Regions from separate parts of the Moraxella bovis genome, predicted to be linked through region 1. Evidence: predicted binding sites of a transcription regulator. Region 1 holds the regulator's gene; the other holds the start of a gene.
What was found. Region 1 encodes PhoB, which activates phosphate uptake and scavenging genes when phosphate is short. Its sites were predicted from a motif close to TGTCATNAANCTGTCATAA; they were not measured.
Positions count from the first base shown of each region.

Region 2: a site for PhoB is predicted at 14,698-14,716, ahead of LP107_RS03675 (porin). Genes of this name have one in related genera too.

Region 1 is NZ_CP087840.1:299,003-315,870, reverse strand. Features, by position in the region: gene LP107_RS01545 (hypothetical protein) at 88-549, shown strand; tRNA gene LP107_RS01540 (tRNA-Gly) at 810-885, opposite strand; gene LP107_RS01535 (Ppx/GppA phosphatase family protein) at 1,008-2,495, opposite strand; gene LP107_RS01530 (ATP-binding protein) at 2,665-3,891, opposite strand; gene phoB (phosphate regulon transcriptional regulator PhoB) at 3,946-4,626, opposite strand; gene phoU (phosphate signaling complex protein PhoU) at 4,736-5,407, opposite strand; gene pstB (phosphate ABC transporter ATP-binding protein PstB) at 5,532-6,407, opposite strand; gene pstA (phosphate ABC transporter permease PstA) at 6,546-7,463, opposite strand; gene pstC (phosphate ABC transporter permease subunit PstC) at 7,652-8,623, opposite strand; gene pstS (phosphate ABC transporter substrate-binding protein PstS) at 8,883-10,022, opposite strand; gene miaB (tRNA (N6-isopentenyl adenosine(37)-C2)-methylthiotransferase MiaB) at 10,321-11,823, shown strand; gene LP107_RS01490 (putative Ig domain-containing protein) at 12,099-15,806, opposite strand; gene LP107_RS01485 (hypothetical protein) at 15,836-16,270, opposite strand; gene LP107_RS01480 (hypothetical protein) at 16,360-16,791, opposite strand; gene LP107_RS01475 (SEL1-like repeat protein) at 16,800-16,868, opposite strand, start outside.
Region 2 is NZ_CP087840.1:710,305-727,172, forward strand. Features, by position in the region: gene LP107_RS03615 (hypothetical protein) at 1-574, shown strand, start outside; gene LP107_RS03620 (hypothetical protein) at 686-889, shown strand; gene LP107_RS03625 (hypothetical protein) at 1,197-2,891, shown strand; gene LP107_RS03630 (EAL domain-containing protein) at 3,072-5,165, shown strand; gene LP107_RS03635 (hypothetical protein) at 5,352-5,627, shown strand; gene LP107_RS03640 (AAA family ATPase) at 5,590-6,525, shown strand; gene LP107_RS03645 (DUF58 domain-containing protein) at 6,575-7,615, shown strand; gene LP107_RS03650 (transglutaminaseTgpA domain-containing protein) at 8,074-10,173, shown strand; gene LP107_RS03655 (hypothetical protein) at 10,391-10,660, shown strand; gene gorA (glutathione-disulfide reductase) at 10,834-12,195, shown strand; gene trxB (thioredoxin-disulfide reductase) at 12,436-13,377, opposite strand; gene LP107_RS03670 (MiaE family protein) at 13,574-14,242, opposite strand; gene LP107_RS03675 (porin) at 14,834-15,811, shown strand; gene LP107_RS03680 (pteridine reductase) at 15,894-16,664, opposite strand; gene LP107_RS03685 (tRNA nucleotidyltransferase/poly(A) polymerase-related protein) at 16,661-16,868, opposite strand, start outside.

The DNA.
Region 1 (16,868 bases):
AGGATTAAAAAATGAAAAAATTAAATTTAGTCAAATTGATAAAGAAATATAAAAAAACTTCTTTTTTTTATTTTTTGCATCATAACAATGTATTTATACGTACAATTATCTATATTTTTTTACGATACAGTTGAAATACACAATAAAACAGGCAAACAAATTTCTTTCTCAAATTTTCAATACAAACATAAAAATGAATATAGTTTTGATTTTGAAGATGAGGATGAATATAAAAGTTTTAAATATTATTATGACATACAAAGGAGTGGAAAATCAAAATCTTTCTTAAATCCAAAGTATCACCATGAACAAAATCAGGTTTACGTTTCTATTGAAACAAGATATGGCGGAAAAGATTTAACTAACAATAATATTTATGAACGTTTTCATGTAAATTTTTCTACAAAACCAATAGAAAATCATCAAAAACCCTCCTGCTCTTTTAAAATAGAAGTTTATTCTGACAGAACTGTGGTAACACCAACCTATAAGCGGTTTTGTAAAAAGCCGATGTATAACTATGAGAATTTTAATCTTTATGATATTTAGGTGTGATATTTAGTATAATAGACCTCTTGCGAAATTACGATTTTATTGAGCTTGTCAAAATTCTAAATCAAATAAAATCAAGGTTTGAAAGCCAAAATTTTTGAATTTCGCAAGAACTCTAATACAAAACAGCCATAGCTCATATAGACAAACTGAGCAACTCTGTAATAACCATCTTCAATCAAAATTCACTCCCCTATATTCCTTAAGTCTTAAACAACAAAAAAGCCCAAACCTTTCGATTTGGACTTTTTAAAATTTGGAGCGGGAAACGAGATTCGAACTCGCGACCCCAACCTTGGCAAGGTTGTGCTCTACCAACTGAGCTATTCCCGCGTGTCAGCGTTTGCTGTATGGGTGCGTATTATATAGGATTTTTGGCAGACGTCAAGCACTTTTTTAAAAATTTTTAAAAAAAATTCAAAAAATTTTAGCCGTTATAAATTTTTAAAAACAAATCAACGACTTAGCACATCCAAAGTCACGCCCCACGACAGAAAGTTATCAATCTCATCAACAAGCCCCGTGAATAGCCTCTCTTTTTGCATGTCCAGTACCCAGTGTGTCGGACTGTGCAGGGTGAATTTGATGTCGGATTTTTGGATGTCGGTGCGAGTGTGGTTAATCGCCACCGCCAAACGCAGTAGCAGTGCCAGCTTGGTCATTCTGTCGGTGCTGATACTCATCAACGCCTTATGGTCGTTTGCGGTGATTTTTCGGCGATGGTAACGCACCATGCCTGCCAGTCTGGTCTGCTCCATCTGCGAAAAGCCTGCTATCTCGCCAAACTCCAAGATATACGCACTGTGGCGATGATAACTACTATGCCCGATACTCATGCCAATCTCATGCAACAGTGACGAGCGTCTGAGCAGGTCATGGTCGTTTTGGTTTAACCCCAGTGGCTCTTGGGCGACATCAAAAAGCAGACGGGCGGTCTTGGCGACCCGTTTGGCTTGTTTTTTGTCCACATTAAACTTATCAATGAGCTTCATCACCCCACCATCACGGGCGTCATTACTGTCAAAACGTGAGAGCATGTCATACATAACCCCTTCCCGAAGAGCCCCATCAGAGTAGCTCATCGCCTTGACCCCAAAGGCTTCCATCACTGCCAGAAGTATCGCCACACCAGCAGGGAAAATCGCCTTACGGTGAGCCTTAACCCCTTGTAAATCAATATGCTCAATATGCCGAGCATCCATCAAATGCTGTTTTAGAGCCAATACCGCCCCTTTGGTAATCAGCCCATGCTTGATAAGCCCAAGCCCCGTCAACGCCCCAAGCACCGCCTTAATCGTCCCTGATGAACCAATCACTCGCTCAAAACCCATTTTCTGATAACGCTTGATGTGCTGAGCCATCTCTTTTTTGGCAGAACGCATGGCATACCCAAAGGCTTCATCATTTATCACACCATCTTTAAAAAACTTCTGCGTAAAGCTCACCGCCCCCATCTGTGCCGACTCGGTCAGGAGCGACTGCCCGCCCTGTCCGATGATAAGCTCAGTTGAACCACCGCCGATGTCAATGACAAACCGAAGCTCATCACTAGGGTTTGTGTTCGCCACGCCCAGATAGATAAGGCGAGCTTCTTCACGCCCTGAGATGACTTCAATCGGGCAAGGCAAAATCTGATTTGCCTTGGCAATAAACTCATCGCTGTTGGTCGCCTGTCTTAGGGTATTGGTCGCAACCACACGCAAACGCTCGCCTGCCACGTTATCTAAGCGACCCATAAAGCGAGACAAGCAGGCCAGACCACGCTCTTGGGCGTCGGCACTTAGATGACCTTGCTCATCTAGCCCTGCCCCCAATTGGACTTTTTCGGACATGGACGCAATTTTTTTTAGCTCGCCATCTTTGACATAGGCGATTGCCATGTGAAAGCTGTTTGACCCCAAATCAATGGCACATAAGAGTTCATCATCGATGATACTTGACATAACTGTCCTTTGGCTGTGTGGCTAAGTGGATAAAAGTGATAAAATTGTCAGATTGATTTTAAAAGGTTTAGAAGGATTTTAAAATTTGGTGTTATCAATATCTGTACGCCCATTTTTAACATATTTTTAAAAACCCCAAAATCATTATCACGCCCAATTTTTAAAATCATCAAACCAACCGCTCTTTGGGAAATAGGATTTTAAAGGTAGAGCCTTGACCCAGCACCGAATCAATATGCAAGCTCGCCCCATGTTTGTGCAGAACATGCTTGACAATGGCAAGCCCAAGCCCCGTCCCACCCGTGGCACGAGAACGCCCACTATCCACCCGATAAAACCGCTCGGTCAGGCGTGCCAAATGCGTCTCTTCAATGCCAATGCCATTATCGGCAATACTCAGCAGTCCACCATCTAATGTCTCTTCCCACAAAATGCTAATCTCGCCCTGCCTGCCTGTCTCGGTGCTGTCTGTGGGCGTGTATTTCATGGCGTTGATGACGAGATTTAAAATGGCACTGTATAAATATTTCTCAATGCCTAACACATGACGTTCGGTGTCTAAGTGTATGTCTAACAAATGCCCGAACTCTTTGTTGGTCGCACGGGCATCATCAAAGACCTGCATGAGCAGTCGGGGCATGTCCACCGTCACTTGTTGCTCGCTGTCGTCATGTTCTAGTCGTGACAACATGAGCAGGTCATTGACTAAGTTATTCATTCGCCGTGCTTGCTCACTCATCAAGGCAAAGCCCCGTTGCCATTTGGGTTCTAGGCTTGAGGCGCTTGAGAATGTCTCAATATAACCCATCAGCACCGTCAAAGGCGTTCGAATTTCGTGCGACACGTTGCCCACGAAGTCGGTTCGCATTTGTTCTAGATGATGAATGTAGGTGTGATTGGCGACGGTCAAAAGCACGTGGTTATGGGCGTTATTAATCCTTGCGAGCGTAACCTTATAAATTTCGCCACAGTAAATCTGCCCAAAAAACTCAAAGGCTTGTTTGGCGGATTTGGCGGTAGGCTCGGCAGGTTTGGCGATATTGGTCAGTTTGACAGATTGATAAATGGCGTGAAAAATATCAGGGAATTTTTCCAAAAATTCATGATTTAAAATCAGCGATGACACCTTAGCACCGATGATGGGCTTATCCACATAAGCGGTCAAGATAAACAGTGCCGATGAGTTATGCCACACTATCTGTTCATGCTCGTCTAATATCATCAGCATGTCATCGGACGATTCTAATATCTGATAAAAATCATCGGATAAACCAGGGGCTGTACCCAACTTTGCATTGACAGCCTTTGCATTGACAGCCGATGACTGACCGACAACATCTGCCGTCGTGTCTGTCTTATCAAGCCCTTTCTTATCAAGCCCTTTATCGTCCAACATGAAACTTGCCTTGCTTTTGTTATATCATTTTGAATTTTCAAATATTTTTATTAATCATTGATTAGAAAACCGATAACCCGTCCCACGCACTGTCTGAATCAGCCCATCCACGCCATGCGGGGCAAGCACTTTACGCAAACGGCGGATATGCACGTCAATGGTACGCTCATCAATGTACACATTACCACCCCACACATGGTCTAATATCTGACTGCGACTGTACACTCGCTCAGGATGGGTCATGAAAAATTTTAACAGCTTATACTCAGTGCTACTGACCACCACAGGCGACTCAGCGACCGAGACACGCTGACTTTTGTCATCAAGGCACAGCTCGCCCACGCTTAGCACTTTATCGGTTGGCATACTACGGCGTAACACCGCTTTGACACGGCTAACCAGCTCTTTGGTGCTAAATGGCTTGGTCATGTAATCATCCGCCCCAGCGTCTAGCCCCAGTACTTTGTTGTCTTCTTCGCCTTTGGCGGTCAGCATGATGATGGGAATGTCATCGGTACTGCTGTCTTTTTTGAGCAAGCGACAAAAATCCACCCCCGATGTGCCTTGGGGCAACATCCAATCCAATATCATCAAATCAGGGCAAGCGTCCACAATCTGACGATGAGCTGTCTTGACATCATACGCCGACACCGTCTCAAAATCCGCCATCTGTAACGTCGTGGCAATCAGCTCGTTAATGGCAGGTTCGTCTTCAACGATTAAAATGGTAGGCATGGGTTATCCTTAATTTACACAGCAGCCCATACAGGGCATTGCCAAAAAGTAACAATACTATAACAATAACACAAAACATCACAAAAGTGGGTAACTATTTGCAACCACCCTACTCCCCCACAACATCACGCACCACACTCATCTCACTATGGCGAATGTCCGTACCGCTACTGGTATAGATGACAAGCTCCGCCACATTACGGGCATGGTCGCCCACCCGCTCCAATGCTCGTAACACCCACAGCGTGTGCATAATCTCGGACGACTTTATCTCATCTTTGTCCTGCAACCCTGCTAAAAGCTCGCCATACTCGCTATCGACAAGCTCGTCCATCTGCATGACATCAAAAGCAAAACGGCTATCGTGATTATTAAAGGCTTCTAGAGCGTCCAGCGTCATCATACGCACATTGTCGGCAAGGGTGTGGATGTTGGCATGAATGGGCGTGTCATATAGGGCAATGCGAGCGATTTTTACCGCTTCATCGCCAATCCGTTCAAGGTCAATCACCGCCTTACTCATGCTCATGATATACCGCAAATCCACCGCCGTGGGCTGACGCATGGCAACAAGTTTTACCACCTTATCATCAAGCTGTCTTTCATAGTCATTGATTGTCTTATCCGACTCGATGACCGTCCGTGCCAGCTCTTTGTCGCCATCGGATAAGGCTTTGATGGCTTTACCGACATTACTGATTGCCAAATTACCCATCGTTAGGAGCAACTCTTTGGCAAAGGTTAATTCGTGGTCGTAGGATTTTGAAGTGTGTTTTTCCATTATTTTTCCAAATTTTAATTAAAAATTATCGGCATTGTTAATTGTATTTTTTTTAAAAAAATCATTTAACAAAAATCATTTTTTAAAGTTAAATTTTTATAATCAGTATTTAAATAAAAACAAATCAACCATACCGCCCTGTAATATAATCTTCGGTGGCTTTTTGTTTGGGATTGGTAAATATCTCTTTGGTCTCACCCATTTCAATCATATCGCCCAAATACATATAAGCGGTATAATCAGAACAGCGTGCCGCTTGTTGCATATTGTGCGTAACAATGGCAATGGTATAATCTTCTTTTAAATCATCAATCAAATCTTCAATCGCCCCTGTGCTAATCGGGTCAAGGGCAGACGTTGGCTCATCAAGTAGCAGGACTTCGGGGCGAGTTGCCACGGCACGGGCGATACATAGGCGTTGCTGTTGTCCGCCTGATAAGGACAGCCCTGACGCTTTTAGCTTGTCCTTGACTTCATTCCATAGGGCGGACTTTTTTAATGCCCACTCTACCCTGTCGTCCATCTCCGATTTTGAGAGCTTCTCGTAGAGTTTCACCCCAAAGGCGACATTGTCATAAATGGACATCGGAAAAGGCGTGGGCTTTTGGAACACCATGCCCACTCTGGCACGGAGCAAGTTTACGTCCACCGATTTGTCCAAAATATTCTCGCCATCTAGGATAATCTGCCCGTCTGCTCTCATGCCTTGATACAAATCATACATTCTATTAAACGTGCGAAGCAAGGTGGATTTGCCACAGCCTGAGGGACCAATGAAAGCCGTTACTTTTTTGTCGGCAATGTCTAAATTGATGCCTTTTAGGGCTTTAAAATCGCCATAATAAAAGTCCAATTCACGCACCGCCATTTTTGGCACAATGACTTTGTCGGTTTGGCGAATATGGTTATCTACAATGGGGGTGTTTAGGGTCATAAAATCTGCCTGATGATTGGTAAATGAAGTGTGGGTTTGGGTGGGTTTTTCTAATAATACTGACATGGGATTTTTCCTAATTGGCAATTAAAAAATTTTAAAAAAACAACCTAACATTTGCTATATTTTACAAGAGCAAATTATATTTGCCCTTATTTATTTAATGACAAAATACATTTAATTTTGCAATGCCTATTTAATCGCTTATTTATATTTCTTACCGCCAATAAATCTTGCCAAGACATTTAATGATAAGACAGCAAGGGTAATCAAGAGTGCCGCCGACCACGCCAATTTATTCCAAGTAATATCAGGATTCATAGAAAATTGATAAATCGTATTTGGCAAATTGGCAATCGTCTGACTCATGTCCATACTAAAATACAAGTTATTCAAAGCGGTAAATAAGAGCGGAGCGGTCTCGCCTGTGATACGGGCAAAGGCAAGCAGTACGCCTGTAATCACGCCTGCTTTGGCGGATTTTAGGGTAACGTGTCCCACGAGCTTATATTTGGGCGTGCCTAGGGCGTAGGCGGATTCTCGTAGGGCATTTGGCACAAGGGCGAGCATATTCTCGGTGGTACGCACGACCACAGGAATGACGATAAGAGCCAAAGCGGTCGCCCCTGCCCAACCCGAAAAACCCCGACCGCCCGAAACCATCAGAGCATAGACAAACAGACTGATGACGATACTCGGAGCGGACAGCAAAATGTCATTTAAAAAACGAGTAACACCGCCAAGCGTCCGCCCAAATTTGCCATCATTATCGGCAAACTCCGCCAAATAAATCCCTGCCATGAGTCCCACAGGCGTGCCGATAAACAGCCCCGAAAAGACAAGCATTGCCGATCCAACAATGGCGTTTTTGAGACCGCCCACGGTGGCAGGGGGCGGGGTGTTGGCGGTAAAAATGGGCAATTCCATAAAGCCTGTCGCCCCACGAGAAAACAGCGTAATCAAAATCCAAACAAGCCAAAACAGCCCAAACACCATCGCTGACATGGTAAAGCCGATGCCAAGGGCGTTTTTGAATTTGCGTTTTTGGTACAACGTGCCATTCATCCGCTCATGGAATTTGGGCGTTGGGGCAGTTGGCTTTTCGTGCGTGAGTGTGGCCATGATAACCTTCTTTTAACCTTTGGGGTTGGTGGTGTATCCTTGTTTAACTTCAAAATATACCACCGCAGAGGCTGACTCTGCACGCCCAACCATATTAGTCTTAGCAATGGGCGTGTGCAACACACCCCTACAACTTTATTTAAAATACATTTATTTAAAATTAAAAACTTACCTTTAATCTTATCACCTTATTTCCCTGCCTTTTTATCAATTTTCATCAGCATAATTTTGGAAATTGACAAAACAATAAAGGTGATGACAAATAAGATTAAGCCTAAATGCAGTAGCGATGATAAATGAAGTTCGCTGGACGCTTCGGCAAATTCATTGGCAAGGGCGGACGTGATGGACACCCCCGATGCAAACATACTGGGCGTGATGTTAAAGGTGTTGCCGATAAGAAACGTTACCGCCATTGTCTCGCCCAACGCACGCCCAAGCCCCAAAATCACACCGCCAACCACGCCTGCTTTGGTGTAGGGCAGAACGATTTTGGTCATAACTTCCCACGTGGTTGCCCCCACGCCATAGGCGGATTCTTTTAGCAGGTCAGGTACGACAGCGAACACGTCTCGCATGGTGGCGGCGATAAAGGGAATAATCATGATGGCAAGGACAAGGCTTGCGGTAAACAGCCCAACGCCCATGGGAGCCCCATTAAACAGCGTGCCGACCACAGGCAATCCGCCCAAATGATGAATGAGCCACGGCTGAACCTTATCGCCAAACCACGGAGCAAACACAAACAAGCCCCACATCCCATAGATGATAGACGGCACGCCTGCCAACAGCTCGATGGCGATGCTTAGGGGTTTTTTGAGCATTTTTGGGCATAGCTCGGTCAAAAACACCGCAATGCCAAAACTCACTGGCACGGCAATCAAAATGGCGATAAATGACGTAACAAGCGTGCCATAAATCGGAGCCAACGCCCCATACTCGCCCGACACAGGATTCCATTCGCTACTGCTATAAAAGCCTAGTCCAAAGGCTTGCATACTCGGAATCGCCCCAATCACCAAAGACGCCAAAATCCCACCCAATGACAACAATACAAGCAGGGCAAAAAATTTGGTGGCAAGCACAAAGATGGCGTCTAGCTTTTTTTGTTTGTTTAATTGACCTTTTAGGCTGTCGGCACGGGCGGTGTGTGTTGTCATGATTGACCTTTTTGATTTTTAAATTAAAATTTATTTAAATGGTAATGCAAAATAATTTGGAAAATTGGCTATTTTTATTAACATCACTTTGTAAAATTGTAGAGGCAATCACATTCGCCCTGTGTGATATTAACTTGTTTTTAATCATTTAAAACATTATGAGTTCCAAATTATTTTAAATTGCGATTTATATATTTTTAATTAACCTAATTTAATTTGGCATAAGGGCGAAAATATCCGCCCTTATTTTTTATCCACATTATTTATTAAACAACGGCTGACCGTCCGCCCCTCTGATTTCCGCCCAGCTTGCCTTAAATAGACCGACTGCCGTGTCGCTAAATGGCACATAATCCAAGGCTTTGGCAGAGTCATCGCCATTGGCATACGCCCAATTAAAGAATTCAAGCACGCCTTTGACTTGTTCGGGGTTTTGGGGATTTTTGTGGATGATGATAAAGGTCGCCGCCGCAATCGGCCATGCCCCTGCCGTGTCCGAATTGGTCAGCACTTTGTTAAAGCCTGCTTCTGCCGACCAGTCAATGTCCCCTGCCGCTGCAAAGCTGTCTGCCGATGGCTGGACAAATTCGCCTTTGGCGTTTTTTAAGGAGACGTGAGCCATGTTGTTTTGTTTGGCAAAGGCGTATTCCACATAGCCGATGGAGTTTTTGACACGCCCCACGTAGCTTGCCACGCCGTCATTGCCCTTACCACCCATACCTGTGGCGGACGTTGGCCACTTGACCGCTTTGTCCACGCCAACTGCACTTGCCCAGTCGGGCGATACTTTGGTGAGATAGTCGGTGAAGTTGAAGGTCGTGCCTGAGCCGTCCGAGCGGAACACGGTGGTAATGTTGGCGTCAGGCAAGGTTACGCCTTCGTTTAGGGCAGTGATGGCAGGGTCGTTCCATTTGGTGATTTTGCCCAGATAAATCTTGGCAAGCGTGTCGCCATCTAGCTTTAATTGCCCTGCACTCACGCCATCGACATTGATGACAGGCACAACACCGCCAATCACGGTTGGGAACTGAATCAGCGCGTCAGCGTTTAGCTCGTCCACGGTAAGCGGTGCGTCCGATGCCCCAAAGTCCACGGTTTTTTCTTTGATTTGCTTGATACCGCCTGATGAGCCGATGGATTGGTAATTGACTTGTCCGCCTGTGGCAGAGTTAAAATCAGCCGACCACTTGGCATAGATGGGCTGTGGGAATGATGCCCCTACCCCTGTGATTTTTAGCTCAGCAAATTCGCCTGTGCTTGGGGCGGGGGCGGTGGTAGCGAGGGCAGTTTCGGCAGGTTTGCCATCGGCGGGGGTATTTTGATTGCACCCTGTTAGGGCAAATACGCCTGCCACGCTTAGAGCAAGCAGTTTGTGAGTAAAAGATAACTGAACTGACATACAAACTCCGATGTAATGGGAAAATTGGTGCGACTGCTTGCAGATGGCAATTTACAATCGCTGTGCGTATTTTGCCGTGTTTGTATGACAGCTTAGTGAATGTTTGATGACAGTTTTATGACAGGGTAAAAAGGGATGGGCATGGGACGGGTAAAATTAGCAATTTGACAGTTTAACATTTTGACAGTTTAAAAAAGAATAAACCGCCAAATGAGCAAGCCATATTTTTCCAAAATACCACTGCCATGTGCTATAATAGTCCCTTTATCCCCCCTTTGGCAAACCCTTGGAGAAAACCATGACCGTTGCTACTTTTAATCCCAAAACCGACACCAAACCCCGCGCCCCCACGCTATCGCAGTTGGATTTGTCTCACTTAGAACAATTACCCAAAGACCCAACCGCCCCCAAAAAAGTCTTTATCGCCACCCAAGGCTGTCAGATGAACGAATACGACAGCCAAAAAATGGGTGATGTGTTGGGCGACTCTCATGGCATGATCGTTACCGATGACATCAATGAAGCCGACGTGCTTATCATGAACACCTGCTCTATCCGTGAAAAAGCCCAAGAAAAGGTATTCTCCGAGCTGGGTCGTTGGCGTAAACTCAAAGATAAAAATCCCCATTTGGTCATCGGCGTGGGGGGTTGTGTGGCGTCCCAAGAAGGCGATAATATCCAAAAACGTGCCCCCTATGTGGACATGGTTTTTGGCCCTCAGACCTTGCACCGCCTACCCCAGATGTATGATGAACTAACCGCCAAGACCGCTCGTGCCAAAGCGTTGAACGGAGGATATACCAACACCGCCAAAAACGGCAAAACTCGCATTGGCGTGGTTGATGTGTCATTTCCTAGCATTGAGAAATTTGACTTTTTGCCCGAGCCAAAGGTCGAAGGCTACAAGGCATTTGTCTCTATCATGGAAGGCTGTTCAAAATACTGCTCGTTTTGTGTCGTGCCTTATACTCGTGGCGAAGAGCTGTCTCGTCCGCTCGATGACGTGCTTGCCGAGATTGACGCACTTGCCGAACAAGGCGTGCGTGAAATTAACCTATTAGGGCAAAACGTCAATGGCTATCGGGGCGAGAAAGATGACGGCACGATTTGCCGATTTAGTGAACTTTTGCACTATGTCGCCCACATTGACGGCATTGAACGCATTCGCTACACCACAAGCCACCCCTTAGAGTTCACCGATGACATCATTGACGCTTATCGGCATATCCCCAAACTCGTCTCGCATTTACACTTGCCTGTCCAATCTGGCTCTAACGCCATTTTGCAAGCGATGAAACGCAATCACACCATTGACATTTATATCAATCAAATCAACAAACTAAAAGCCATTCGACCTGATTTGCATTTATCCAGCGACTTTATCATCGGCTTTCCTAATGAGACCGATGAAGACTTTGCCGACACGCTAAATCTTGCCAAAGAGCTAGATTTTGACCACTCATACAGCTTTATCTACTCAAAACGCCCTGGTACGCCTGCCTCTGATTTGCCTGACAATGTCAGCTTTGAGACCAAAAAAGAGCGATTGGCGACTTTTCAGGAAGTCATCAAGGATTCCACCTTTGCCAAGACCCGAGCGATGGTCGGACAGACCGTGCGAGTGCTGGTCGAAGAACGTGCCAACCGCAAAGATGGCTATTTGCACGGCACAGCCGACAACACCCGTTCGGTGATTTTTCGTGGCGGTGATGAGCTACTGGGTAAATTTGTCAATGTCCGCATTGATAAGGCGATTAGTATGCATTTGGTAGAAGGTGAAATGATGGCGGTATTAGGATAATGGACAATAGATAAGATACTAAGATTGGTGTATTTATGACAAATACATCATGTTAAGTTTTTAGGCGTATTAGGGCGTGCCTGCCATTGATGACATTTTTATAAGATAAGATGAAAATTTGACAATTTTAACCAATTTTGCATGAAAATGGCTAAATCTCATCTTTCATGCAAATACCAAAGGCAGGCACACCCCAATCAGCACAATCCGCCATCAGCAGACTAGAAAAAAGAGTGTTATTAAACACTCTTTTTTAACATTCTTAGCCTTAAACCTTAAATAATCACATCCGCCATCTTGATAATCTCATCATGCCCGACAAACTTATCATTGATGTAGATACGCTCTATGTTGGGGGGTGATTTTTGGCTTGGTATAATACTGCCTGATTTGAAATAATCTTCAATAATAATGCCATCATCATTTTGCTTGACATCGATAAACAGATGATTGCCCTGTTTGGCAAAGCCCAAATCAGACAGCGTCAGCCCCGAAATCTTTAAGATATCCAACCCACCAACATCACGAATCGTGTCCAGACCATCGCCTTTGTGATACAGATAAGTATCATTGCCATAGCCACCGATAAGCAGGTCGTTATCGAGTCCGCCAATTAAGGTATCATGACCAAATCCACCGATGAGCGTGTCATTACCACGACCGCCACTTAGGACATCATCTCCTGTCAGACCATTCATGGTATTGGCTTTATCATCACCCACAATATCATCAGCACCGAGCTTGCCCACATATCGCTTACCAACAGTGATGGGGTCGGGCGTTGGCGTGATGGGCAGAGCAGGCTCTGGCATCACGATGGGCTCACTGCCTTTGATGGTAAAGCTGGTATTGGTACTGACACTCTGACCGAAGCTGTCTGTCGCTGTTATGATAATGTCATGCATGCCAATCTCTGTGGTTGCAGGGTCTATGATGAGATGATTGTTGTCAATGTAGATACCGCTCAAAGAATTTGCCGATAGCGAATAACTTAACGCATCACCATCGTTATCAACAAACAGCTTATCTAGACCTATCTGCATCATGGCATCATCTTGGCTTAGCACAAGCGGTAGAGTCAAGGCAGAGACGAGCGTTGGCCGTTCATTTACTCTTAATGTGAAGCTGGTATTGGCATGCTCGCCCTTGGGGTCGGTGGCGGTCAATGTGATGTTAAATACCCCTTTATCAGGTGCCCTGCCTGTTAGCATCTTCGTAGCAGGGTCAAAATGCAGTCCATCCGCCCCTTGGATACTATACGTCAGCTCATCACCATCGGCATCGAAGAATACCTCGCCAAGACCGAGTGCGATGTCTCGCTCTGCCAACACCATCTGGTCAGAGACGGGATTATGAACGATGGGAGCGGTGTTTTTGGTTTCTTTTAGTATCATGCCTAGCAAGATGTCATTGTCGCCATCTTTTGTGGTGGGGGTGTTTTCGATGGCAATGGAGGCGTTGAAGTCTTTGCTTAATAGGCTGTAGTTGCCGTTATCGTATCTTATCAAGTCAAATTTGCCATCATTGCTTTGGTAGAGGTTGCTGGCATTGGCGGATTTAAAAAACTGTGTGCCTGTTAGATCATAATGATTGATTTTGATGATGCCACTATTATCACTGTCAATGATGGTTTTGTCATCCGCCCCGCTTTTGGCTAGGTCTTCTAGGTCAAACACATACGCATCATTGCCTTTGCCACCAATTAGCCTATCTCGTCCTGCACCGCCTTTTAGCGTGTCATTCCCTTCAATACTCTCATCTCTGTTATCATCACCCCATAGGATGTCATCACCCTCACCACCATCTAGATAATCATTGCCATATTGACCGATGATAAGGTCGTCTCCCTTGCCGCCGTACAAAAAGTCATTGGCATTGTGTTTGTATGATTCGTCTAAAAGATGGTAATTATTTGCCAAAGCAATGTCTTTTTGTTTGGTTAAGAGATAATCCATTTTGTCAGTCTCTACTTGAATGTTCCATTCAAAGGTTTTGTAGTCTTGTAAATTTGCGGTTTTTTGTTTTAGAGTGTTTTCTTTGTGATTGACTTGGTCGTAGGTATGCTCTATGCTTAAAATCTGATTATCACTGCGTAGCACTTGATTTTTTATGCCAAACCTTATATGCCCATCCCCCAATATCACATCATCGCCACCACCGCCATACACATAATCATTATCCGCCCCACCTTGTAAAAAGTCTTTATTTGCTCCCCCATAAATCACATCACTTCCTTGTCCGCCTAATGCCCAGTCTCCTTTGTCATTGTTATGGGTGTTATTAGACTCTGCTTGTTCATTGTCCACCCAAATCACATCATCCCCAATCCCTGCTGCAATCAAATCTCTTCCCATGCCACCAATAATAATATCTTTATCCACCCCAATTAAATTACCCTCTTTGTCTTGTTTTGGCTTAGGTAGCCTTTGACTGTCTTTGGGTTCAAAATCATAAAAGACTGCAGAGCCATAAATCACATCATTGCCATCACCCCCTTTTAAGATATCATGACCATCGCCGCCATAAATCACATCATTACCCCCTTGTGTGTCTATATCAAGGCGTTTGTCAGCCCCCAGTGCATTGATAAAGTCCACTTTATCAGAACCCATCACAGCGATGTTATTAGAAATAAAGCCATTGATATGAACAGTTGAATGCAATGTGTCATTGGTCTTGATGGTATAGACACCATGTGTGTCAGCATCTTCTTTACTGTCTGCTAAGACAAGAGAAAGGGCGGAATAAACATTGTGGTTGTCGCCTGTGATGGTGGCGGTGGTGAAGAAGTCTTTTATGGTAACGCTGTCGGTGGGGGAGGTTTCAGAAAAAATGGTCAAATCATTGATTGTTTTAATGGCGGTATATATCACATTTCCTATACTGTCTTTGGCTTCCCATATGCCTGATGTACCATCTTTTAGAATAAAGGATTTTGGTAGTTGTTTGTTGTCAAATAGGATTTTGCCTTTGCCGTCAGCGTCATAGATGGTATCACGGTCTTTGATGTGGTAGGTGTCGTAGCCTTGTTCTCCACGCATCTCATCATTACCACCATTGCCTTTTAATACATCATTGCCATTACCACCATCAAGATGGTCATCACGGCTACCACCAATCAAAGTATCATTGCCATCATGTCCCATCATCATATAGGGGTCATCAAAGAAACTATTAGCATCAATCACATCATCGCCCAATGTGCCAATCAATTCATCTTCTCTTGGCTTATCAAATGGGTTTAGAATGTCAGGTATTGACTGATGAATGATTTGTTCTAATACGCCAAATAAAGCTTCTTTATTGGTTAGTACATGTATCATCGCCTCACCAAGAGCTTCGGCAAATGAAAAATCGTCTTTGTGAACCATCAGTCCAGAGAGCTTTTGGCGAATAATTTCACGCCCTTCATCATCAGCATTTTTGTATTCTTCAAGGTATTCAGGTTTGATTTCAACATTGTTGGTTTTGATAGCAAGACTAGCACTGACTTGTGTAATCAAAGCAGAGGCAACATTTAAGATGATTGAGGCGGGCGTGGTAGGTATCTTAGCCAACACTCTTGCCATGTCGGATAATTTTTCTGTAAGTTTTGCTGTATCTGCAATGATGTCATAGATTAGCGTTAATGGGATGTAGCCTTTATGTTTTTCGTATTTTTGCGAATTAAAGTCCCTATGTGCATTATAGTCTGGGAGATTTTTAAAAAACAATCTATGCCCAACCAATCCTGCCTCTGCTCCCCAACTTACAACATTCAAACGCTGACCAATTTTGGATTCCCCAAGAAAGGTTCCAACAATACCAATAACATCAAAGACGGCAAGTGTAATGGCTCGTTCCGTTTCTGACATTTTTTCATTATCAGCCACAGTATCCGTTGCATTGATAGCGGATAAAATATTGTTAGAAACGCTGACACTAGACAATAAAATACTGCCCTTTTTGGTCTCAGCATAGTCAAGAAATGTTTGCTTAGTCATAAAATCACCTGTTGGTTAAAAATAAAAAATTAATAAAAATCATAAAGATGGTCGCCAGAAGCCCATAGTGTTTTACTATGGATATATCTGACCCTAATACATTCTTTGCTATAAACTCTCTCAAAATCATAATAAGAAAGACCACTCTCTCTTATCAATTTACCCAGTTGTCGGTCAGACTTTTCAGGGTAGATGGATATTTGCCTTAATGTATAAGGTCCTTTTTGATTAAGATAAAACATAGAGCCACCGTGTTTATCTGACTTGCTAGCATAGAGCAAACAACCATCATCTCTGATGTTTTTGTAATCTTTGGCAAGCTGTGATACTTTTACTGATGCAATCATTGGAATACCTGCAACAACAAATAGAAATACCAAACTACATACCAAAAGGATAGAGCCAAAAATATCTTGCATTAACTTTATGCGATTATTTTTTAACTCTTGTTCATTTGTATTCATAGTTGCTTCTTCTTTTCCCTTTATTGCCATCAGCATAGTCAAGAAATGTTTGTTCGCTCATAAAATCACCTGTTGGTTAAAAATAAAAATTAATAAAAATCATAAATATCAGCACTAGAAACCCATAAAAATTTACCAGACACATACCTAACTTTTATACATTCTTTGCTATGAATGCTTGCAAACTCATGATAAGAAAGTCCGCTCTCATCAATTAATTTACCCAGTTTTCGGCTAGACTTTTCAGGATAGATGGATATTTGCCTTAATGTATAAGGTCCTTTTTGATTAAGATAAAACATAAGACTACCGTGTTTATCTGACTTGCTTGCATACATCAAACAGCCATCATCTCTGATGTTTTTTGGGTTTTTGGCTAAATGTGCTATTTTTGATGATAAAATCATTGGAATTATCATAAAAACAAACAGAAATGCAATACCAAAGATTGAGAGAGCAATACCTATAATACTCGCTATTAGATTTTTATAGTCTATTTTTGATGCCTGTTCATCTGTCATAATAATACTCACTCGTCCATCAACTGCAAAAACCGACAATACACCATCAGCTCTTCTGCTCTGTCATCACCGAGTGT
Region 2 (16,868 bases), 410 kb from region 1:
TGCGCTTGATTTTGACAAATCCAAAGGGTGGCAGACAGCAGGGGCGAGTATTCGTAGTATGCTCCTTACCCCACCCCAAGAGAGTCAAACGGCCAATATAGACAAAACAGAGAAAACAGTGGGGGTAGATAAGGCAAAACCAGCCATAAATTTTGATGAATCCCACCACGCCAAAAACCCTGATTTACATTCTGCTTTAAAACCCGCCTTGGTGCTTGATAGTGAATTTTTGGTAAGTTGCACCGCTCATGCGTTTCGGGGTGGTACGCTCATTGAAGTATCTTTTGTTATCCCACTACGCTGGCGACACATCGTTGCCATGCTTGCCAATGTCGTCATGCCATTTTCCGAGCAAGGATTGGGGCGTGCCTTAAATGAAATCGTGGATAAGAGCCTAGCAAGCCAAATCGTCTCTCGCCAACACCCTGATGTCCATGCGGTCAGTCGCATACAAGTGGTAAAGGCGGACGCTCTATGGATATTAGATGAGCTAGAGTTGGCAGGATGGATTGAACCTGTGGGGCAAGGCTCATTATGGCAAGCGACAGAAAAAGCCTCAGGTGTGACTAAATAGGCTTGGCTAACAAAATGTCATATTCTGTCATGATATGTACATACTTAGCAATAATACAGCAATAAAGCCTTGTTATGATGACTTTGCCATTTTTGTTTTTAAGGAAAAATTATGTCAAACCAAGCAGACAATCCAAACACCAACACCCCAAGTACTAATACCCAAGAGTTAACGCAAGAGCTAGACACGCTCACCAACACCATGCATGATGCAGAAAAATCACGCACCTTAGAAGAACAGGTGGCATATCTCAAATCACAGGGCATTGACCCATCAAAGACTTATGCCAAATGGGATGATGAGCCAGAAGAGTAGCCTTCTCTCGACTTGACTCTAAGCACAGCCGATGACGACTGTGCTTTTTTATGATTTTTTATAATACAATCAAAATGGGAAAAATACCACCCCAAATGCTGTTTCTGGGTGATTATTGTCGTGGATAAGTGTTAATAGTTTGCTATAATATAAAACTTTATGTTATTAACCCACGTCTTAACTTGCACAAATTAAACAAATTTTGTTTGATGCTAAGTGACTAAGTTTTGGAGGTGTGTTGTCAAGTTGTTAGAGTCTACACAGCATGGATGGCATCGTCAAGCCAGTTTGTGCAAAGAGATATGTTATGATTACCCTGCAAAAATTTGAACGCCTAATTACTGCACCATTGGCACAAAAATCCATCGCGCTGACCTATTTTGACCAGACAGGTGCCAATCTTAGCACATGGGCAACCATGCTTTCTGCTAAATCTAAACATGAGCAGTACACTGAGCTTAGGGTGGCACTTAGCGAGGTGTTGGTCTGCGACATGCATGATGGTCAAAAATTGACACTCATGGACGAGCTGATGGTGGTTGTTGAGCGTGTAGTTGAACAAATGCACACTGACTATGTCTATGAACATCAAAGCTTATCCGATGAACAGCAGTCGTCAATTCATGAAGTGCGTAGTTTGTACTTTTTGATGATTTTGGTGTATCGCAACATTGCCGTACGCCATCAGAAAGCTGTTGTTTTGGCAAGTAGCGGGAGCAAAAAATGGCTTAGTAGAATCATTTCTGCCAAAAAAGCAGGCGCGCTTACTGCCGAGCGTGACATCTTTATTTATGCTGTACATCAATTTATGGTGCTGTATGTCAAGCTTTTGATGGAGTATGCGTTAACCTATCAAAGATCCCCTAAGGTTATTTGGCGAGAAGTAAATACCTGGTATCTGACCACGCTTAATCTGGGGGTTTGCCATCAAAATATTCAAGATTTTGATAAAAATTATCCTAAAACGTCCATTCATGACAGATACATGCAGGCGTGTGGGGCAAGTTTCGGCAACTTTTTTGCCTATCGTCGTCGAGATATTTTAAATGCTTTTAGAGTTTTGCCTTTGTGGGTTAAATATTTTAAAACAACCTTTGATGCCAACCCTGAGTTTCGTGTTTTTGTCAATCTACAAGGTGTCGAGCCACCTGAGGTTATCACGCCATACGCATCGGTCAATCCTTACAGTGATGAGCATCGCTGTTTGTTTTTTGATTTAGAGAGTTTTACACGGCACATGGAGCAGGTGTCATCAGGCGAATACATAGATGGCACGGCACAGTCGTTGTTTGAGATGCGTTTCGCTAAAATGGTGCTACTTGCCTTTGAACAGCGTGCATCACACGAAAGACAAGGCGGTGGTCACGAAAGAAAAGCTGAGCTACTGGTAGGGTTTGCATCCATTTTTAATGAAATCTCTGGCGGTCAAAATCTATCTAACGTCATAAGAGAACGGGGGTTGCCTGCTGATTTTCACGTCAAAATCAGTGCATCCGCCATCGGCATGGTCGCCCCCAAAGAGATTGTTAAGGTAAGTTATAAAAATGAGGCGGTGGCTCGTTTTCGCTTTGGCGAAGAGGGTGTGGATGAAAAAGAAGAGATGCTACCATCTCGCCCACTCATTCATCTTTACGGGCTTTTTGCCTTAAAATCAGCAGTCTCAACCAATAAAAATCCCTGGCGTCTGGGCATGGCACATTGGGTGGAAAAATCGGATAACTCAGTGGCGGTGGATGGGCGTTTTTTGGGACGAGTACTGATGGCGGTCGGTGTGCGACTACGAAAACAGGATGGTCGAAGTCAAGAATTTGTTCATGCTTTATTGGTGGATGGTGACGAACTCAACGAACAAAGTACTCTCATTATGCCTCGTTATCATTTTAAGGTGGGAGATTATGTTGTTTTGCGTACTGATACCAAGGAGATGGAGCTAAGATTGGAGCGCAACCTTTTGACCACTGATGAGATTGAGCAATACCAAATCGTGCGTTTAAATGGCTAATTGATTAAATGTCTGTTATAATATGGCATCTTTTTTGATGCACCCACCATCAGTCTTTATTGTGGTTTGTAATGTTTTGTAAAAATATTTCAAAATATTACAAATTGGTACAAATATTGCAAATATTTTGGGTAATCTAACGCCAGTCTTTCTGCATCGATTTTAATACACTGTATGTCTATGAAAAAAAATATCCTAAACCTGTTGTTTATTGATGAAGAGCAACTCTATGCTGAGCATCTTATCAGTCACTTGTCAGAATATTTTGATGAGGTCAATTTGGGCTTTTGGGATGAAAAGGCAGAGTTTGTCAAATCCCTACGCCAAGACTGGGACGTGCTTGTTTTTCATCGTGCCTATGACATGAATTTTGCAGATGTGGTGGGCATCCTACAAGAAGAGCAGATAACTCTGCCTGTCATTCATTTGGTGCATGATGATACGCAGGCGACCGCCAATGAACATGGTAATCCTGAGGTAGTTCATGGCGACATGATTAAATCATTGGCAAAAGGCGATGACAGACTTATCGTTTCTGCCATTTGTCTGCAGACGGATTATGTGCGAGCCAAACGCCAAACCGCCCATCTAAAAGCCATCTTAAAAGAAGCCGAACAACGTGCTAATATTTTGATAAGAAACTCAAAATCTGCTGTGGCATACATCGATCAAGGCGTACATATCTTTGCCAACGACCCATACTTGGAAATGTTTGGCTATAACAGCATGGAAGAGATTATTGGTGTGCCAGTGGTGGATTTGATTGCTGGTGGGGACAATGTCAAAGGCTTTAAACAATTCTTACGCAAATTTGACAAGGGTGACCGCTCACAGGTGGAGTTTTCCTTCGAGAGCAAACGTACAGATGGCTCAACCTTTGCATCCAAATTGCAACTGGCGGCGGCGACCTTAGATGGTGAGCCTGTCACGCAGATGATTATTCAGCAAAATGAAAATAACAGTGCTGAGCTTGCCAAAAAACTTGCCGAAGCAGAGCGTCAAGATGCTCTAACAGGACTCTCCAATCGTCTTGCCTTTACCGAATCATTACAGAACACCCAACAAGAAGTTGCACGTGGTGATATTAAGTCAGCTGCTTTATTATATATTCGCATGGACGGCATGGGCAAGATTCATTCAAGCACAGGCTTAACGGGAATAGATACCGCAGTCAAACAAGTGGCTTGGGTGCTTGATGAGACCGCCAAAAAAGCACATGATGTCAGCGTGAGCAGATTTAGTGATACCAGTTTTGCGTTGGTGGTCGATGAGATAAACAAAGAGCAAGCGATGGCTTTGGCAGAGCAACTTGCTGAGCGTGTGGCAAATATGCTCATCGAGGTGGGCAGTCGTACCGTTACTGCCACACTGTCCATCGGTGTGGTAATGATGGATATCAATGCTCCTGAGGCAGGCGTGGTATTAAGTCGTGCCATGGATACTGTTCAGGACATCAATCCTGATGACGAAGGCATGAAGGTCAAAGCTTTTGATATTAGTGCCATTGCAGGCGAGGATGATACAGTGATGGCGGAGTACATCCAAACTGCCTTAACCCAGAATAAATTTGTGTTAAAATATCAGCCGATTTATGATATTGATACCGACAGTAGTAGCTTGTTTGAGGCGTTTATAACATTGCCTCAAGCTGATGGTACAGAAATGACCTATGATAAACTAACCCCCATTGCCAAAAAACACAATCTACTTGAAAAAATTGACCGTTGGATGCTTATCAATGCCAGCAAACATTTGGCAAGCATTCGCCAAAGTGAGCCTACCGCACGCCTGTTAGTAGGGTTGTCATCTGCATCACTGGCGGATACTAATTTGGCAGGCATCATCACTCAGCTGACCCGAGCCATTGGCGGTGGTAGTGAGGTGCTGACATTGCAGTTTAGTGAACAAGATTTAATGGATTATATGGCGGTCGCCAAACGTCAGTTTATCGCCCTAGCCAACATCGATTGTCCTGTGGGCATGAATGGCTTTGGGGTAACTGCCAAATCCGCCGAGGTGCTAGATTATCTGTCGCCCAACATGGTGCGTCTTGCCCGTAGCTATACCAAGGACTTAGACAGAGAGGCGAATTTAACGGCCTTGCAAGGGCTGGTCAATACAGCAACCGAAAAAGGGGCAAGCACGCTCATGCCATACATCGAAGAGGCATCCACTATGTCTATGGCGTGGTCGGTAGGGGCAAGATACCTACAAGGCGACTATCTGCAACCTGCCAATACCGAGATTACTTTCCCGCCCCCTGCTGAAGCGTAACTGCCATAATAGCGAACACCCAACACATCGTTGGGTGTTTTTTATGTAAAAAGTTTGCCACAATAACGCTTGTCATACAAAAAATTTTTAAAAAATTGATATAATTATTAGGGTGTGCCTGTCCTTTATGTCACTATTTACAATACAGAAATATTTTAGAAAAAACCAATCGTTTTTGCATGAAAAATGGCTATCCGACCACTTAATTTAAAAAATCAAGTTAAAACTCTTAAGATTTATCAGATTAAGTGGTCGGATGTTTTTCATAATAAAAACTTGGCTGATAGAAAACTCACAGCCTCAAGTTTTTTCCTTGAAAAACGTGCGATTCCCCCCTGCTTTTTTAAACAGGCATTTTTCATTGCAAATACAAAAGGCAGGCACGCCCTATTATTTATCAAAATATTTTTTATTCGAGTGTTTCATGTCACACACCCAGCCCAAAATCCAAACCCTACTTGACAAACTAAACCAAATCGTCCTTGATAAAGAAGAAGCCGTAACCCTTGCCGTGTCCTGCATTTTGGCGGATGGGCATTTGCTACTGCAAGACTTACCTGGTATGGGTAAGACCACGTTGGCACACAGTCTTGCCATCCTGTTGGGGCTAGATTTTAACCGTGTGCAGTTTACCAATGACATGCTTCCTGCCGATATTTTGGGAATGATGATATACAACCAAAGCGAGCAGAGTTTTGCTTTTAGAAAAGGAGCGGTGTTCACTCAGCTACTGCTTGCCGATGAGATTAATCGTTCAAGTCCCAAAACGCAGTCAGCACTGTTAGAAGCGATGGAAGAAAAACAAGTAACCCAAGATGGACAAACGTATGTTTTACCCAAGCCCTTTTTTGTCATCGCTACCCAAAACCCTGCCCAACAAGCAGGCGTGTATCCATTGCCTGAGTCACAGCTTGACCGCTTTTTGATGTGTGTCTCGCTCGGCTATCCGTCACCTAAAGCTGAGCGTGAACTGTTAGAGGGGAGAGACCGTAGAGCGATGATGGGCGAGCTTGTCCCGATTTTGACCAGCGAAGAAGTGACACAAGCTCAGCGAGAAGTCAAAGACATCTACATCGCCCCTGTGGTGCTAGACTACCTACAAAAACTGGTCGCCAAAACCCGTTCAAGTCAAGAATATCACGGCTTATCCCCTCGTGGCGTGTTGGCGTTAAAGCGTGCTTGCCAAGCCTATGCCTATGTATCAGGGCAGGACAATGTGGCGATAGATGACGTGCAGGCGGTGTTCTCGGCGGTCGCTGACCACAGGCTAGGACAGCGGTTTGTGCCGTTTCATCATCTGGGTGGTCTGACTGAGATGACCATTGCCAGACGTATTTTGGACGAAGTGGCGATTGATTGATGGCGGATTTGCCATTTGTCATTAACCCAATCAATCTATCCGTATGCCCATGAAATCATCTGCTCATCGCCTAACCCGCCCACTGACCAATCCCATAAAGAACAAGCTCAACGAGTTCTTTGCCAGACGCTCGCCACGCAAAGATATGGTGTCGCTCGGGCTACGTAATGTCTATATCTTTTTTAGCCGTCAAGGACTGCTGTTTGCTCTACTACTCATCGCCACTTTTGTGACGGGGGTTAATTATGGCAATAACTTGGTACTGGGGCTGTGCTTTTATCTGTTCGGCATTTGGCTTGTGACGGTGTTTTATACCTTTGTGCAGGTGGCGAGCATTGATGTGCGGTTTGTCGAGTCCAGTTTGTCTGAGGCAGGGTCGATAGGTTATGTGACTTTGGAGTTATCCACCAGAAGTGGCAAGGCGTCACGGCAGATAGAAGCGGTGTTTGATGATAAGCATGAGATTGTCCAAAAAATGCTCAAAGGGCAGGCACGAGAAGACTTCATGAATGCTCGCACCATCATCACGCCAACGCTGAGCAAATCGGTGCTGGTCAGATTGCCTGTCTATACCCCCACTCGGGGGGTGATGACCCTGCCCCGTCTGGTCATCAGCAGCCGCTATCCGCTAGGGGTCATGCGTGCGTGGGCGTATGTGTATTTGGCAAGTCCGATTTTTGTATACCCTAAGCCTACCCCTTTTGACTGGCAAAACGACAAGCGAGCGGTGGCAAGCGAGAGCGATAAGCGAAGTGCCATTAGCGTGGCAGGGCAAAGCGACTTTGAGATGTTGGACGAATACCAAGAAGGCGAGAGTTTGGCACGGGTGTCATGGTCGCACGTGGCACGGGGGGCGGGCATGCTCACCAAGCACTTTGGCGACTCGCTCGGGCGTGAGTGGTGCTTGCACTATGATGACATGCCGTCAGGGGTGCATGAGACCCGCCTAAGTGAGCTGACCCATGCGGTGCAAGCCATTGCCAGCCAAGGTGTGCCCTTTATGCTTGTTTTGCCCAGTGGGGCAGGGCAGATAGGCGTGGGTGATGAGTTTGTCCGCCAATGTCTGCTAAGACTTGCCAAAGAGCCTTGATGGGTTTTGGCAGTTGGCAAAATTGGCGGTTTATATTATCCATTTTAAAGTTCTTTTAAAGCCGTTTAAAATCATTTAAAAAAGCATTTTTGAGTTATTTTATTTATAAAAAAGATTTGGTTTGATAGTTAGGGCGTGCCTAACCTTTATAATACAATTTAAAATATAGAAATGTTTTAGAAATAAAACAATGTTTTTGCATGAAAAATGGCTAAATCTGGTTTTTCATAATAAAAGCTCGTTTGATAGAATGACCATCAAACTTCACTTTTTTCTTGAAAAACGTGCGATTCCCCTGCTTTTTTTAAACAGGCATTTTTCATTGCAAATACAAAAGGCAGGCACGCCCTAATAAATTGATGATAAATAAAAAGGTTGGTATTTGCCTAATTTCACCAAATCATTTACCCTAATTTTACCAAATCATTTATCGGGCAAAACCACACGACACAGACACCATGAACAGCACTTTTCACGATTTTGGTCAAGGTAGAAAAACCCTAACCACAAGCCCCCAAAAATTTTGGCAAAAAATCCTTGCTCTGCCTGCCTATCACTGGCTACTGCTTGCCATGGCATCGCTTGTGTTTCCCCATGCGATGGGCATTCCTGCATGGCTACTGGTCGTACTCATCATCAGCATCATCATGCAAAAACCCAGTATCAAGGCACACCTGCACCGTCTAAGTGGTGGGCGACTACGCCGTATCTATCAAGTGGTGCAGGTGCTACTGTTTTTGGTTGGCACGGTGGCGATTTGGGTGAGTTTTGGGCAGGCGTTTGGCGTGGATGTGGCGGTCAGCTTTTTGGTGCTGTGCTTTGTAGCAAAGGCGTGGGAGCTGTATGAGAAGCGGGACGCTTATGTGGCGTTAAACCTTGCATTATTTACGCTGGCGTCGGCGTTTTTGATACGGCAGGATTTGAGCGTGGCGGTGGTGGGACTGCCGACACTCATGATGATATTATTGGGTTTTATTGCCATTAGTGATGATGATAATGCTGATGGTTCGGGGCGACTGCGTGTACTGGCTATGATAACCCTGCCTGCCATTCCCCTGCTTGTGGTGCTGTTTTTGTTTTTTCCTCGCCTGCCCCCGATGTGGTCACTGCCGATGGCGGGCAAATCTGCGACAACGGGTGTTTCGGATAGCATGTCACCGGGGGATTTTTCTAATCTGAGTCAATCGACTGAACTGGCGTTTCGTGCTGAATTTGATGGGCAAATGCCAAGCCGTCATGAAATGTATTGGCGTGGACTGGTGTTTAGTGATTTTGATGGGGTGACGTGGCGACAAAGTGAGTTTTCGCCCCATTTTTGGTTGTCACGAGATGGCGATAAGCCCCCAGAATGGGCGATGAGTGCTTATCAAGGCATGGAACATCATTATCGGGTCATCTTGGAGCCAACCGAGCAAAACTGGCTGTTCGCTCTTGATTATCCACGCCTGCACCCTGAGCGTGGCATGGGCATGACGGGCGATTTTACCCTGCGTCATTATTACCCGATCAGTACCCAAAAACGCTATCGTGCCAGTTATTTTAGTCAGCCGAAGGTGGATATTGAACTGACCGATGTCCAAAAACGCATTAATCTACGCCTGCCCGAAGATGGCAATGAGCAGGCTCGTACCTTTGCCAGTGAACTCTACGCTAAGACGGGCGACCCTGTCCGCTATGCACAAGCGGTGCAAAACTTTATCACCACGGGTGGGTTTAGCTATACGCTCTCACCCCCTGTGCTGCGAGATGACCGCATTGATGAGTTTTTGTTTGGGACAAAGGCGGGCTTTTGTGAGCATTATGCGTCCAGTTTTACCTTTTTAATGCGGTCGGCAGGCATTCCTGCTCGGGTGGTGGCAGGCTATCAAGGCGGTGAGCTTGGGCGTGATGGGCAGAGCTGGGAAGTGCGTCAGATGGATGCTCATGCATGGACAGAAGTGTGGTTTGATGGGCAGGGCTGGGTGCGTATTGACCCGACCGCCTTTGTCTCGCCTGACCGTGTGGAGCAAGGCATGAATGCGGTAACTGAAATGGGCGGTGCGTCCATGTTTGGCGATGGTATGATAGGGCAATGGAGTTATCAGCAGTTTAAGATGCTACAAACATTGAGACGTTACTCTGACCAGATGGGCTATTATTGGCAAAAAAACGTGGTCGGCTATGACCAAGATGAGCAAAAAAATTCGCTTTTTAAATGGTTTAATATCACAAGTTTTGCTCAGCAGTTTTGGATATTGGTTGGGGGCGTGGGGGTGCTTGCTGTCTTATTTGTGGGTGTGATGATGTACCGACGCAGACGGCAGTATCATGGGCTAGACGTGCCACTTATAAAGCTCTCGGCAGGGCTTGCCAAGCAGGATAAGGCATGGAGTAAGGGGGCGAGCGAGCCTTATTTGACTTGGCTTGACCGTCTAAAAACGCCAAATAATTCCGAAGATATTGATGAATTAAAGGGTTTGTATCGCAAACACCGCTATGGGCGAGATGGACGGGCAGATAAAGCGGTGGTTGGTCAGATGATGAGTATCGTCAAGCGATTGGTGGGACGTGCTAGATGAGCGTGGCTGAGATTGGGTTTTTTTGTTTTTCGATTGTGCTACAATGAGTTACACCCAAGAAACTTTAAAATTACTACAAATACAATGATGTGTGGACGTAGGCGCGTGCTGAGCACGCCTTGTATAGTAATATCATCAAAGGTTGTGCTCAGCACACGCCTACAAACCCGTGGTAAATATCAAGTTGGTTGGGTGTATCTTTAAAAAGGAGTCATCCATGATAATCCTAGACCTACCCCTACAAGTAGAAACGCAGATTGTACAAATTGCCAAACAACAAAATATGTCGGCAAGTGATTATCTTGTGTCAATGGCAGAAAAGTTGGTTGATGAGCAACAACCCCAATCCTTCTTAGCACCCCAAGAAGAGATTGGTGATGATGAGTTTTTTGAGCTAACGGGTATTCGCTCTTTACCGTCATCAGCTAATGCCCAGCCAGTTACCAATGACTATATCAATGAGTTAAGGGGAGAGTATGGTATCTAAAATCGCATTGCCACGCATACCGCTATCGATATTGGCGAGCAGGATTTTATTAGTTTAATCAATTAAAAAATCATCTATCAACAATCAAAAAATTTTATCAAACATTCTTCCCAAAATCCATCAACCGCCCCCATTATGCGTTATAATAACCCAACCTTTTTTGGAGAAAACCCATGACCAGACATTTTGATTATATTACCATTGGTGGCGGTAGTGGCGGTATCGCTTCTGCCAACCGTGCCAGTATGTACGGCAAAAAAGTTGCCGTGATTGAAGCAAAGCACGTTGGCGGAACGTGCGTCAACGTAGGCTGTGTACCCAAAAAAGTGCTGTGGTACGGAGCGAACATGGCAACCGCCATTCACAACTACGCCCCTGATTATGGTTTTGAGCTTGATGTCATAAACTTTGATTTTGCCAAACTTGTCGAAAACCGCACCGCTTATATTAACCGCATTCATCAATCTTATAAAAACACCTTTGAAAAAAACGGCGTAACCTTAATCAACGGCTTTGCCAAATTTCTTGACAAAAATTCAGTAGAAGTCAGCTATGACAATGGCGAGACCGAGACCATTACCGCCGACCATATTTTGATTGCCACAGGCGGTCGCCCACACCGTCCAAACATACAGGGGGCAGAATACGGCATTGACTCGGACGGTTTTTTTGATTTGACCGAACTGCCAAAATCGGTGGCGATTGTTGGCGGTGGCTACATTGGCGTTGAGATTGCAGGCGTGATGAATGCCTTGGGCGTGGATACGCATTTGTGCGTGCGTAGCGGTATTTTAAAGAGTTTTGATAAAGATATTGTAGAAGTTTTGCAAGATGTCATGGACAAAGACGGCGTTACGTTCCATACGGGCGTAAATCCTGTTAAAATTGAAAAAAATGACGGTCTGACCGTGTATTTTGACAATGGCGAAACCCTAAATGTAGAATGCCTGATTTGGGCGACAGGGCGTGTGCCAGCGACTGATGTCATTGACTTGCACAAAACAGGCGTGGCAACCAACGAAAAGGGGCAAATCATCGTGGATAAATTCCAAAACACCACGGTAGACGGCATTTATGCGGTGGGTGATATTATTGAAAACGGCATTGAGCTGACCCCTGTGGCGGTGGCGAGCGGTCGCAGACTGTCCGAACGCCTGTTTAACAATAAGCCCGATGAACACCTAGATTATAGCAATGTCGCCACGGTCGTGTTTAGCCATCCGCCCATTGGTACGGTCGGCATGAGCGAAAAAGACGCCATTGACGAGTTTGGGGCGGACAAGGTCAAGGTCTATAAATCCAACTTCACGCCCATGTACTCTGCCATTACCGCTCATCGTGAGCCGTGTCGCATGAAACTTGTGTGCGTGGGCGATGATGAAAAAGTGGTGGGCTTGCACGGTGTGGGCTTTGGTGTGGACGAGATGATTCAAGGTTTTGCTGTCGCCATAAAAATGGGGGCAACCAAACGTGATTTTGATAACACCGTTGCCATTCATCCGACAGGGTCTGAAGAGTTTGTTACGATGAGATAAATGATTGTTTTGTAGACAAAAATGGTATTTTTAAAATTTGGATATGTAGGGGTAAATCACATTCGCCCTGATAAAGCATATTCAATGTAGGTTTTTAACCACAAAAAGACAAATTGCCTAGGCGGTTTGTCTTTTTGTTGTTGGAGTTAAAGTCGCCATTGAAAGGCATATAAAAAGCCCATTTAAAAAACAATACTAAATGGGCTGTGTGTCTAAATCCGTGGTTTGCTTTGGGTGAAATCACATCCCATCCAAGTACTTCTCCGCATCCAACGCTGCCATACAGCCTGTCCCTGCCGATGTGATGGCTTGGCGGTAGATATGGTCTGCCACGTCCCCACAAGCAAACACGCCGTCAATGCTGGTGGCGGTGGCATTGCCGTCCAGTCCGCTTTTTACCACGATGTAGCCGTCTTTCATAGTAAGCTGACCGTCAAAAATGGCGGTGTTTGGCTTGTGTCCGATGGCGACAAACATTCCCATGGCATCGATTTGTTTGGTGGTGCCGTCTGTGTTTTGGATAATCACGCCTGTTACGCCCATGTCATCGCCCACGACTTCTTTGACACTGCTGTTCCATTCAATCGTGATGTTGCCGTTTTTGACTTTTTCAAATAGTTGGTCTTGCATGATTTTCTCGGCTCTAAGGCTATCACGGCGGTGGATTAGGGTAACATGGCTTGCGATGTTGGATAGATACAAGGCTTCTTCTACGGCGGTGTTGCCTCCACCGATGACGACGACTTTTTGGTTTTTGTAAAAAAAGCCGTCGCAGGTGGCACACGCTGACACGCCACGCCCCATAAATGTCGTTTCACTCTCCAAGCCTAGATACTGAGCAGTTGCTCCTGTGGCGATGATAAGAGCATCACAAGTATAAGTGCCGTTGTCGCCTGTTAAGGTAAAAGGGCGGTTTTGTAGGTCGGTGGTGTGGATATGGTCATAGATAAGCTCGGTGCCAAAACGCTCAGCGTGTTCTTTCATGTTATCCATGAGTTCACCCCCCGTTAAGCCCTCTTTTCCGCCTGTCCAGTTGTCAATCTCGGTGGTGGTGGTAAGCTGTCCGCCCAGTTGTAGCCCTGTGATAATGACGGGGTTTAGGTTGGCACGGGCAGCGTACACCCCTGCTGAGTAGCCTGCTGGTCCTGAACCTAGAATGATGAGTTTGTGATGAGTGGTCATAATATTTCCAAAGGTAAAAAGGTAAGATGATAAGATGAATGCTTTTAACTGTAAGCCATCAGTCACTTAAAGTTAAAACCAAGGCAAAAAGTAAAGCCATAATATGCGTCTGCCCGCCCAAATTGCAAGCACCACGCACGCTAAAATTTAAAATCCGATGATTGATAAATAAGATGATGGCTTGCTTGTATAAATTTTAAACAAAGTCAGGCACGCCACTATGAAAGCGTAGCTCCCCATCAGGGCTATCTATCAGCTCCGCTTCCACCGCCCGAAAAAACGCCACTCGCTCATCTATTGGCTCATCAGATACCGACTGGGCAAGAGCCAGATAATCTTCATAATGACGGCTTTCGGATTTGAGTAAGTATTTATAATACTTTGATAACTTTTCATCATCAATCACATCCGCCAATGCCGAAAATCGCTCACACGAACGAGCTTCGATAAACGCCCCGATAATCAGCACGTCTATCATGCCGGCAGGCTCCCACGTGCGTTTGTGCTTTAATAGCCCCTTGGCGTATCGCCCCGCAGGCAGGTGCGACCATGCGATACCACGTTCTTTCATGAGTTCTAACACCTGCTCATAGTGGAGCATCTCTTCACGCACCAGCTGGGCAAGTTTTTCTTGCAAATCCTTGTGAAACTCATAACGAAAAATCAAATTCATCGCCGTCCCTGCTGCTTTTTTCTCGCAGTTGGCGTGGTCTTGCATGAGTAGGGGGAGATTATCTTTGGCGACAGCGAGCCATTTATCGTTGGTTTTTGCCCCCAAAAATGCATGAATATGGCTGATGTCGGTTTTGGCTTTGGTACGGCTAGCGATGACGTGCAAGTCATCTTCGGGCAGTATGTCGGTCATAAATATTTCCAATATTGATTAAACATTAAAATCATGGATATATTTTAGCATGATTTAACCATCTGTGAACCCGTTTTGGTTGTCACGTACAGCCACAAATTGATTATTTTTCACACAATAGTGCAATATAACACATATAAAACATTAATACATTTATCTAAAATTAATGCTATATAACTTCATGTCATGTCAAAAAACATCATCCAATTAAAAAATATTCTCAATGTTTACAAATTTTTTGGAAATCAGTAACATTATAAATCATTGATAAATATGTATTTTTTTAAATTTATTTAAAAAAGTGTGAATTTTTGTGATAAAAGGTGTTGCAAAATATGACAAAATTGGTATTCTATACACACGGTATGGGATTGATGACTGTTTTTGTCTATTGTGTTAAACTTATGCAAAATTTGATACATGATTATCAAAAAATGTAAAAGTTGTCACGAATATGTCACGAAACTATGATGAAATGCCCATATTGGCAATAACTTAAAACCGCGATAGGTTGTTAAGTGGTTATTAGCTTATCACATCGGGTGCAAGCGTACAGCAGCCCCATCACTAAAAATGTCAGTGGAGAAACCCATGAAAAAACTACTTTTAGCGTCAGCCGTTGCTGCTCTGTCTATCACAGTTGCTCAAGCTGCCCCACAAGTTTATGGTAAAGCGTTCTTGACTCTTGATGTACAAGACGGTAATAGCAACAGTGCAAGCAAAGACTCTCGTACCCAACTAAACTCTAACGCCTCTCGTATCGGTTTTAAAGGTTCAGAAGCTCTAACTGTCAATACTGACCTTGTGTATCAATTAGAGTATGGTATTGATGTTGATGCCAATGAAGATCAATTCTACTCTCGTGATACGTTCTTGGGTCTATCTAATAAGCAATATGGTATTTTGCTTGCTGGCCGCTTGAGTGCCATTGATGGCATGGTTGACTATGCTAATGTAACAGAAGGCGGTGTTATCGGTGGTAATAATGTGCTAGCCGCTATTGATAGCCCACGTGCTAACAATGCCCTTGCGTATGTCTCTCCAAAATATAACGGTGTTAACTTCCTAGGCATGTATGTTCTTGATGAGAACAACGGTACAGATACTTTGGCTCGTGACGCATTCGGTGTTGGTGTTCAATATGAACCTACCAATACCCCATATCGTGCCGGTGTTAGTTATATTCAAGCAGGTGACTTAAGAGCAGCTCGTGTGAGTGGTGCTTACGATCTAAGCCCTGCAACTACTGTTGGTGCATTATATCAAAACACCAAGCTTGTAAAAGGCGGTGAAAAAGAGAATGCTTTCACTGTATCTGCTGAACACAAGCTAGTACAAACCCCTTGGACTGCTTACGGTCAGCTAGACTTTGTTGATAACGCACGTGGCAATAAAGATGCTGAAATCTTCCGTACCGTAGTTGGTAGCAAATATGCCTTTAACAAAGCAACCACTGGTCATCTATATGGTGCTTACCAACGTTCTGAAGGTGTTAACCTAAGCAATACTGCTACTGGCAACAAAGCAAATGCTTATGGTGTCGGTGCAGGTCTAGAATACAAATTCTAATTTGTATCACACTCTTACAAAAACCCGCCTGATGGTGGGTTTTTGCTGTTTTATATTTTGTCTTTTTTAGTCATCCCCTTTTTTAGCTACCCCTTAACGTCAAGCTCCGTCCACCGTCCACCGCCAAAATCTGCCCTGTGATATAAGGAGCGTTCGCCAAAAATAGCACCGCTTGGGCGATGTCATTGGGCGTACCGATTTTTTGCAAAGGAACCGATTTTGTTAGCTTGTCTTTGATGGCATCGTCTAATTCGTTGTTTTTGTTATCTTCTGGAAAAATATTCACACCAGGGGAGACGCCATTGACCCGCACGCTTGGAGCAAACTCCAACGCCAAGGACTGCACCATGCCCAGATGTGCCGATTTTGCCATGTTATAAATGGGGTAGCCGATAAAGGGCTTATCTCGTGCGTGAATGTCAAGCAGGCTGATAATCGCCCCATGATTTGTGATAAGCTCATCTTTAAAAACATGACTTAAAAATAGTGGAGCTTTGGCATTGGTCAAAAACAAATCGTCCCAGTCCGTTTGCCACTTATCCAAATCATCATTGACATCACTTGGATAAAAACTTGACGCATTATGCACCAAAACATCAATCCGCCCAAATAAAGCTATGGCGTGATTTTTAAAATCTGCCAATGTATTTTTATCATTGACGATAGCCAAATCCGCCTTGATGATTTTGGCACTATTATCACAAATGGCATTTAATTCATCTGCCAAATTTTGAGCATCTGTTTGGCTGTGATGATAATGGATAATAACATTAAAGCTTTTGTTGTGAAAGGCTTGGACGATTGCCTTGCCAATGCGTTTTGCTCCGCCTGTGATTAGGGCGACTTTTTTCATAAAATTGCCTTTTTTAAAAATTCGCTTAATTTTAATAAGCGTAACCGTGTCAGCTCATCGCCAATTTGTTTACCTTTTAATGATTTATCGATATCGTTAATCGTTGCCGACTGATAAAGGCTCATGGCGTGATGAAAAAATTCACGATTGATTGTTTTATTATTTACTATTTCTACCGCATTAATCAAATCAAATAATACCGTT